4 regions of the Clostridium thermobutyricum genome follow, and region 3 is predicted to be linked to each of the others. Evidence: riboswitches for the same ligand, from Rfam matches in the RefSeq annotation. Region 3 holds a riboswitch; each other region holds the start of a gene.
What was found. A riboswitch is a leader RNA that binds a small molecule or an ion and turns the genes downstream of it on or off. The one in region 3 is predicted to bind S-adenosylmethionine.

Region 1 (2,205 bases), 1.4 Mb from region 3:
TTAATAATCTATATACAATACATGAATGTTAAGGAGAAAATTATGGATTATTTAATAGAGTTTGTATGTGCTTTAATTATAACAGTAATAGCCATACCTATACTTATGAAATTATCATATAAATTTAAATTTACAGATAAACCAACCAAAAGAAAGCAGCATAAAAAAATAACACCTCTTTGTGGTGGAGTTGCAATGTACATAGGATTTTTTTCAGTGTACTTTTTTACTGGAGATGTAGATAAAAGGAAGATTTTTATATTCATAGGGTCTACGATGATACTTTTAATAGGTCTTGTAGACGATTTTTATAAATCAAAGGGAAAAGAATTTAAGATAGCTCCAAGATTAATTGTACAAATACTTTCAGCAGTATTAGTATATAATGCAGGAGTAGCTTTTAGAGGTTTTACAAATCCTTTTAGTGGAGAGTATATTGTGTTAAATCATACACTTCAATTTATATTAAGTATAACTTGGATTTTTGGAGTTACAACAGTTATAAATTGGTCTGATGGGATGGATGGACTAGCGGGAGGAATATCTCTTGTTTCATCAATAACATTTTTTATTGCAGCAATTATATTAGGTCAAGTTGATTCTGCAAATGTTTCAATAGTAATAGCTGGAACATTAATTGGATTTTTAATATTCAATGTGCATCCTGCTAAAATATTTATGGGAGATTCTGGAGCAAACTTTTTAGGATTCATTTTGAGTATAATAGCTTTAGATGGAGCTTTTAAACAAGCTACTGTTTTAAGTATACTACTACCAATATTAGCTTTAGCTGTACCTATATTTGATAATATTTTTGTTATAATAAAAAGATATAGTGAAGGAAAAGCAGTTTATGAAGCAGATAGAAGTCAAATACACTTTAGATTAGAAGCTAAAGGCTTTACTCCGAAACAAACTGTGAGTTGTATAGTTGGAATAAGTATAATGTGTAGTATTATATCAATATTACTATTATTTTATAATCATTTTTAAGAAAAATTTTTGAGAAGGCGATAGCCTTCTTTTTAATTTATATAAAAGATATATTTACAAAAAAAAGGAATATAATATATAATAATAAAAAATAAACTTATCAAGAGTGGTGGAGGGACTGGCCCTATGAAACCCAGCAACCTACATTTGATTTATGTGTGGTGCTAAATCCAAGGAGATAAGGAATTTTATTTAAGATTATATAAAGTCTTAGGGAAATATCCTTAAGACTTTTTTATATAAAAAGGGGGTAAAATATTGAGAATTAGAGATTTATTTAATGAAAAAAAGTTAGTTTTTTCTTTTGAGGTCTTTCCACCTAAAAATACGTCTCCAATAAAGAGTATATATAATGCTTTAAATGAGTTAAGTGAATTAAATCCAGATTTTATAAGTGTAACATATGGTGCAGGTGGGACAAGTGTAAATAATAAAACTACAGAAATATCATCACTTATAAAAAATGTTTATAAAATAGAAGCTTTAGCACATCTTACTAGCATAGGAGCAAAAAAAGAAAATATAAATTTTATAAAGGAACGATTGGCTCTTGAAGGAGTAGAAAATATACTTGCACTTAGAGGGGATAAAAAAGAAGAATGTAATAGTGGAGATTTTTTATATGCAAGTAATCTGATGAATCATTTAAGAGAAGATTTTAATATAATAGGTGCTTGTTATCCAGAAGGTCATATAGAAAACAAATCTATAGATTTAGAAATAGATAATATGAAGAGAAAAGAAGAAAATGGATGTAGCAGTTTTATAAGTCAATTATTTTTTTCAAATGAAACATATTATGAATTCTTAGAAAAAGCTAGAAATAGTGGTGTTAAAGCCCCTATTCAAGCTGGTATAATGCCAGTTATAAATAAAAAGCAAATTCAAAGGATAGGAAATCTTTGTGGAGCTTATATTCCATTAAAGTTTAAAAAAATAATGAATAGATATGAGCATAATCCAGAAGCTTTAAGAGAAGCTGGAATAGCATATGCTGTAGAGCAAATAATTGATCTTTCATCAAGTTCAGTAGATGGAATTCATCTTTATACAATGAATAATCCATATGTGGCGAGAAAAATAAAAGAAAATATAAAAACAGTATTAAAAGCAGTTAATGAGTAAAGGGGATAGAATTATGAATAAAGTAGAAAGTTTTGAATTAGATCACAGAACAGTAAAAGCACCATATATAAGAAAATGTTGTGCTCT
Region 2 (2,205 bases), 240 kb from region 3:
TAAGTGGAGATTTAAACAGTGTTAAAGCTTTAATAAGCGAAAGATTGTTATTAGAGGATAGCAAGTTATTTTTTGAAATCATTGGCAAATATAAATAAGGGAAATAAATCACATATAAGTATAAAAGTTAAGTAATTGGAGAAAAACATAGAAAAATAATGATAATTTTGTTAAATAGCCTAATTTAAAGGTTGAAAATAATCCTTTATGAATATATACTAACTATTGTCGGTTGGACGTTGGTCTTCCGTAAATTAAATAAATTTTGGTGGGGTTCCCGAGTGGCCAAAGGGGGCAGACTGTAAATCTGTTGCAACTTGCTTCGAAGGTTCGAATCCTTCTCCCACCACCATTTAATTAAGGTCGCATAGCTCAGCTGGGAGAGCACCTGCCTTACAAGCAGGGGGTCACAGGTTCGATCCCTGTTGTGACCACCATTAAAAATAAAATGAAAACGTGCGCTGGCATGGCTCAACGGTAGAGCAGCTGACTTGTAATCAGCAGGTTGTAGGTTCGATTCCTATTGCCAGCTCCAAATAAGGTGGGGTTCCCGAGTGGCCAAAGGGGGCAGACTGTAAATCTGTTGCAACTTGCTTCGAAGGTTCGAATCCTTCTCCCACCACCAAACGCTAAGAAATATCTTAGCGTTTTTTTTATTAGAATTTTTAAATAAATGTAATAATATTATTATAGTAATAATAATAGATATAGTGAATAAATTTAAGAAATTACAAACTGTATATTAAAGAGAAAATATTAAAAACATTAAAAATATATAAATGAAATAAATGTTAAAAACTGACTACTAAGATATATTCTATGTTTATCTTGCTTAAGAAAAAATTCATATTTTCAAATAAAATTTTATTAAATATATAATGTGTTGACTTATTATATTTTAGTGTGTTACAATTTTCAAAGAAAATAAAGCAAATTAAATAACTAAACTCTTATCAAGAGAGGTGGAGGGAAATGGCCCTGTGAAACCCAGCAACCTACAGTAATTAATTTTAATTAATATGTGTGGTGCTAATTCCTGTAGATTTTATCTACAAGATGAGAAGAATAGGCAACTAGTTCTCTTCTTATCGAAGAGTTTTTTTATTATAAAAAAATTTTTATAGATTTGAAAGGAGAATAATGATATGAGAAGATTATTCACATCAGAATCAGTTACTGAAGGGCATCCAGATAAAATCTGTGACCAAATTTCAGATTCAGTATTAGATTCAATTTTAGCAAAAGATCCTAACGCAAGAGTTGCTTGCGAAACAGCTGTAACTACTGGAATGGTAATGGTAATGGGAGAAATAACAACTAACTGTTACGTTGATATTCCAAAGGTTGTAAGAGAAACAATAAGAGAAATTGGATATGATAGAGCTAAATATGGATTTGACTGTGATACTTGTGCAGTTATGACTACAATAGATGAACAAAGTGCTGATATCGCTATGGGAGTTGATGAAGCTCTTGAATCAAAAGAAGGTCAAAAAGATGAAGTTGAAGCAGTAGGTGCTGGAGACCAAGGAATGATGTTCGGATTCGCTACAAACGAAACTGAAGAATATATGCCAACTCCAATCGCTATGGCTCACAGACTTTCAAGAAGACTTACTGAAGTAAGAAAAAATGGAACTCTTTCATACTTAAGACCAGATGGTAAAACTCAAGTTACTGTTGAATATGAAGATGAAAAACCTGTAAGAATTGATACTATAGTTATTTCAACTCAACACAGTGACAAAGTAACTTTAGAACAAATTCAAACTGACATAAGAGAACATGTAATAAATGCTGTAATTCCATCAGAATTATTAGATGCAGAAACTAAATACTTCATAAACCCAACTGGAAGATTTGTTGTTGGTGGACCACAAGGAGATAGTGGATTAACAGGAAGAAAAATCATAGTTGATACTTACGGTGGAATGGGAAGACACGGTGGTGGAGCTTTCTCAGGAAAAGACTCAACTAAAGTTGATAGATCAGCTGCTTACGCTGCAAGATGGGTTGCTAAAAACTTAGTTGCTGCTGGTGTTGCAGATAAATTAGAAATACAATTAGCTTATGCTATAGGTGTTGCTAAACCAGTTTCAATCGGAGTTGAAACATTCAAAACTGGTAAAATATCAGATGAACAAATCGTTTCAATAGTAGAAAAAGTATTTGACTTAAGACCAGGTGCTATAATAAGAGACTTAG
Region 3 (2,205 bases):
AATTTTAATTATTGATGATGTTTCAGATAATGTAAAAGTTTTAGTTGAAATATTGAAAAATGAATATAAAATAAATGTGGCATTAAATGGGGTTAAGGGAATAGAGCTTGCAAGGTCTTGGGGACCAGATTTAATATTATTAGATGTTATGATGCCAGAAATGGATGGTTATGAAGTTTGTAAAATATTAAAAAGTACGGAGGAGACAAAGCATATACCAGTAATACTTTTAACTGCATTAAGTAATATAAAAGATGAATATTTGGGAATAAGCTTAGGGGCTATAGATTATATAACTAAGCCTGTTCATCCTAAATTAATAAGAGCTAGAATAAGAAATTATATAAAATTAAAAGAATATAGTGATAACTTAGAGAGACTAGTTAATGAGAAAATAAAAGAGATAGAACAATTTAACAGTTCTTTTATTGATACTCTTGCACTTATTGCTGAAACTAGGGATTCAGATTTAGGATGTCATATTGAAAGATGCAAAGAATACGCTAAAGTCATGCTAAATTATATGGTAAAAATGGATAAATATAAAGATGTATTAAACTACGAAAATACATATGATATTATTAAAGCTGTTGCTTTACATGACATAGGAAAAATAGGAATACCAGATAATATATTACTTAAAAATGGGAAACTTACAGATGAAGAATTTGAGGTTATGAAAGGTCATTCTTATTATGGATATAAAATTTTAAAGAATGCAGAAGATAAATTTGGTGGAAAAGAAAATAAACTTCTTGCTTGTGCAAAAGAAATTGCTTATTATCATCATGAACAATGGGATGGAAATGGTTATCCATTAGGTTTAAAGCAAGAAGATATTCCTTTACCAGCTAGAATAATGATGGTAATTGATGTTTTTGATGCTATAGTAAGTAAAAGAGTTTATAAAGGTGCAAAAGATCCACAAGTTGCTGTTAATTTTATACAAGAATTTAGTGGCAAAAGATTTGATCCTGAATTAGTAAAAGTTTTTTTAGAAGTTAAAGATGAATTTTTTATTATAGCACACAAATATGCAGATGAAGAAATATAAAATTTTTTTTAAAAATAGTTGACAAACTGTTAAAAAAATAATATATTTATAACAAGAAATCGGAAAATTTAATAATTGCTTATCAAGAGTGGTGGAGGGACTGGCCCTATGAAACCCGGCAACCTGTAAATTAAAATATAGTATTTTTATATTTATTTTTACGTGGTGCTAAATCCTGCAACAAAATGTTGGGAGATGAGAGAAAAGTTAATAGGGTATATTCCATGCACTAGAGATTTGTTCTCTAGTGCATTTTTTAATTTTGGGGGTGGAAAAAAATGATAAAAATAACAAGTTTGGATAAGAGTTTTGGCAATAATAATGTTTTAAAAAATATTTCTCTTGAAATAAAAGAAGGAGAAATATATGGAATAATAGGTCATAGTGGAGCAGGAAAAAGTACTTTGCTAAGATGTATAAATGGATTAGAAGGGTATAATAATGGTTCTTTAACTGTTATGGGACAAGAAATAAAAGATTTAAATTCAAATGAAATAAGAAATTTAAGAAGAAATTTAGGAATGATATTTCAAAATTTTAATCTTTTAAATAGAAAAACAGTTTTTGAAAATATAGCACTTCCTTTAGAAGTATGGAAGTATGATAAAAAAGAAATTGAAAAGAAAGTACATGAGCTTTTAAAATTAGTTGGATTAGAGGAAAAGAAAAATAGTAAACCAAAAGAATTAAGTGGAGGACAAAAGCAAAGAGTTGCAATAGCTAGAGCTTTAGCATTAGAACCTAAAATTTTACTTTGTGATGAAGCAACTTCTGCATTAGATCCTAAAACAACAAAAGATATTTTAGAGCTACTTTTAGAAATAAATAAAAGATTAAATATAACTATAGTCATGGTTACTCATCAAATGGAAGTTGTAAAAGAAGTTTGCGAAACAGTAACTCTTCTTGATGGTGGAGTTGTAAAGTCACAAGGAAAAGCTAAAGATTTATTTTTAAAACCAGAAACTCATCTTAAAAAGTTTTTAGGAGAAGATGAAGACAATGTTCTTCCAAAGGAAGGAATAAATATTAGAATATTCTTCCCAAGTGATTTTTCAGAAAATGCAATTATAACAAAACTAGCTAGAGATTTAGAAGTTGATTTTTCAATAGTATTTGGAAAGCTTGAAAAGTTTAGAGAAGATATTTTA
Region 4 (2,205 bases), 860 kb from region 3:
TAATCCAATAATTCCTATAAATAATTTAATAAATTTATTTTTTGATATTCTATATTTTCTTTCTAAATTATCATATTTCCATGTTAATCTTATGTAAGCTAAGAAAAATAAAAAATATGCTGTAAGATATACTATAACTGTAAGAGTCATTGCCATAAAAAATGAATTATTTGAAGTCCCTGCCCCAAAAGTAATTATAAATGCCCATATAGTTACTAATACTCCTTGTATTATAAGTATATATGATGCTACATCATTTTTATTTCTTTTAGCTATTCTTTTATCAAAAAGTCCTTTTTCTCCTGCTAATGAAAGTCCTCTACTTGGACCTATTATCCATGCACTAACTTCTGCAATTGAACCAAGACAAAGTAAAATCGCTAATATTTTTACTACTATCTTAAAATTTCCAAAATGATTTAAAAGACTTGTAAAAGCTTGAAAAACACCTTGATTTAAGCTTAATTCTGATTTTGGTACAACCATTCCAATTGATAATGCACCTATACTACTTAAAAGTACTGCAAGTATAAGTAAAATTATTATTGCTCTTGGATAATCTCTTTTTGGATTTTTCATATCATTAATATGTGTTGCTGAAACTTCAAGTCCCATATATGAAAGCATAAATGATACTAAAACAACTAAAGAACTCTTATTATGTAAATTAGGGAAGAATGTATTTTTATCCATTACTAAATGTATAGGATATCCTTTAAATATATAAATGCCTGTAAGAATAAATAGAAATAATGCTGGAATTAATATTCCTCCAATAAATCCGATTTTAGCTATTAATGCAGTTTTGTTTATTCCTTTTAGCTGTACATAAGTAATAAGCCAAAATATAATTATTACAGATAAAAACTTTAATATTGGATTTGAATTTATCTCTTCAATTCCTGTGGCATAAGCTATAGCTCCAACTATAAAATAAATCATTGTTACAGCTCCTATTGTAAAAACTATAAACTGATAAAATATATGAGCAAACCCTAATTTTTTTCCTAATGTATTACTTGTCCAAGTAAATACTCCTCCCTCTTGGAAGTCTTCAACTGTTGCCATTTCTGCAGCACATAAACAAACTGGCAAAAACCAAAACAATCCACCAACTAATAAATAAAATATTGAATTAAATCCGCTAGTAGCGAATGTTGGATATTCATAAATTTCTATTAATATTGAACTTGTAAGAAATAAAAATCCAAACATACTTAAATTTTTTTTATTCATTTTTAACTCCTCCTTTATCTTTTGTTTCTTAAACCAAGAAGGAGAAAAAACAAAAGCTATCTTTTGATTTTTCAGACAAAAGATAGCTAAATATTCCTAAGTAACATACTCTTATCTCTCAGAAAATTATTTCTGCAGGATTTAGCACAATTCTCAAATTTGAGCTGTTGCTAGGCTTCATAGGGCCAGTCCCTCCACCTTCTTGATAAAAGATTATTTATTTATTCTTATTTTAAAATTATCTATATGATATTTCAAGTTAAATTTATGTGAAAATTTGAAATAAATTTTATTTTCTATTTAACACTTTTATATGGATACCTTCTAATATATCTAAAGTTTTTTCATGCATCTCTTTATCAAAACTCGCACATAAATTGGCATCAACTATGATATCACTATTTATATATGCATTTTGAAACATTACTACATTGCTTAAAAGGCACATATTTGTAACTATTCCTATTATTTCAATCTCAGTTATATCTCCAAAATCTTTTTTGATTTCACAAAGTGACTTAGGAGATATTCCAAAAGCTTTTTTCTCTAATAAAAATATTTCTTTATTATTTTTTACTATATCTTCTAATTTTCCATAAATACTATGTCCTTTTGTTCCCTTTATACAATGAATTATGGGGAAATTTTTTCCCTCTCTAGTTTCTAAATAATTTTCTCCATGAGTATCAAGAGTACAAATAACTCTATCTCCACTATTTAAATATTTTAAAACCTTATTGCATATTCCCTCTTCTAAATATTTAGCTTCTTCAAAGCCAGCTGATCCATCAACAAAATCTTTTTGATAATCTACAACTACTAATAACTTTCCCATATTTCCACTCCCCTTAAATAAATTTATATAAATATTATATTTTATATAAATAATAGAGACAATATAAATTTATACTGTCTCTATTATTAAAATTAGTTATTAAATAAACTATTTATTTGATTATTCATTTCATT

Region 1: another riboswitch for S-adenosylmethionine. It lies ahead of HMPREF1092_RS02580 (methylenetetrahydrofolate reductase); the one in region 3 lies ahead of HMPREF1092_RS09435 (methionine ABC transporter ATP-binding protein).
Region 2: another riboswitch for S-adenosylmethionine. It lies ahead of metK (methionine adenosyltransferase); the one in region 3 lies ahead of HMPREF1092_RS09435 (methionine ABC transporter ATP-binding protein).
Region 4: another riboswitch for S-adenosylmethionine. It lies ahead of HMPREF1092_RS05330 (amino acid permease); the one in region 3 lies ahead of HMPREF1092_RS09435 (methionine ABC transporter ATP-binding protein).

What each region holds. Positions count from the first base shown of each region.
Region 1 covers NZ_KB850956.1:581,016-583,220, forward strand. Annotated here, with positions in the region: gene HMPREF1092_RS02575 (MraY family glycosyltransferase) at 43-993, shown strand; SAM riboswitch class I at 1,088-1,178, shown strand; gene HMPREF1092_RS02580 (methylenetetrahydrofolate reductase) at 1,252-2,118, shown strand; gene HMPREF1092_RS02585 (S-ribosylhomocysteine lyase) at 2,132-2,205, shown strand, end outside.
Region 2 covers NZ_KB850956.1:2,255,637-2,257,841, reverse strand. Annotated here, with positions in the region: gene HMPREF1092_RS10525 (hypothetical protein) at 1-98, shown strand, start outside; tRNA gene HMPREF1092_RS10520 (tRNA-Tyr) at 268-352, shown strand; tRNA gene HMPREF1092_RS10515 (tRNA-Val) at 362-437, shown strand; tRNA gene HMPREF1092_RS10510 (tRNA-Thr) at 461-535, shown strand; tRNA gene HMPREF1092_RS10505 (tRNA-Tyr) at 541-625, shown strand; SAM riboswitch class I at 948-1,063, shown strand; gene metK (methionine adenosyltransferase) at 1,146-2,205, shown strand, end outside.
Region 3 covers NZ_KB850956.1:2,016,969-2,019,173, reverse strand. Annotated here, with positions in the region: gene HMPREF1092_RS09440 (HD-GYP domain-containing protein) at 1-1,054, shown strand, start outside; SAM riboswitch class I at 1,131-1,256, shown strand; gene HMPREF1092_RS09435 (methionine ABC transporter ATP-binding protein) at 1,333-2,205, shown strand, end outside.
Region 4 covers NZ_KB850956.1:1,154,353-1,156,557, reverse strand. Annotated here, with positions in the region: gene HMPREF1092_RS05330 (amino acid permease) at 1-1,236, opposite strand, end outside; SAM riboswitch class I at 1,345-1,448, opposite strand; gene HMPREF1092_RS05325 (cysteine hydrolase family protein) at 1,526-2,071, opposite strand; gene HMPREF1092_RS05320 (hypothetical protein) at 2,164-2,205, opposite strand, start outside.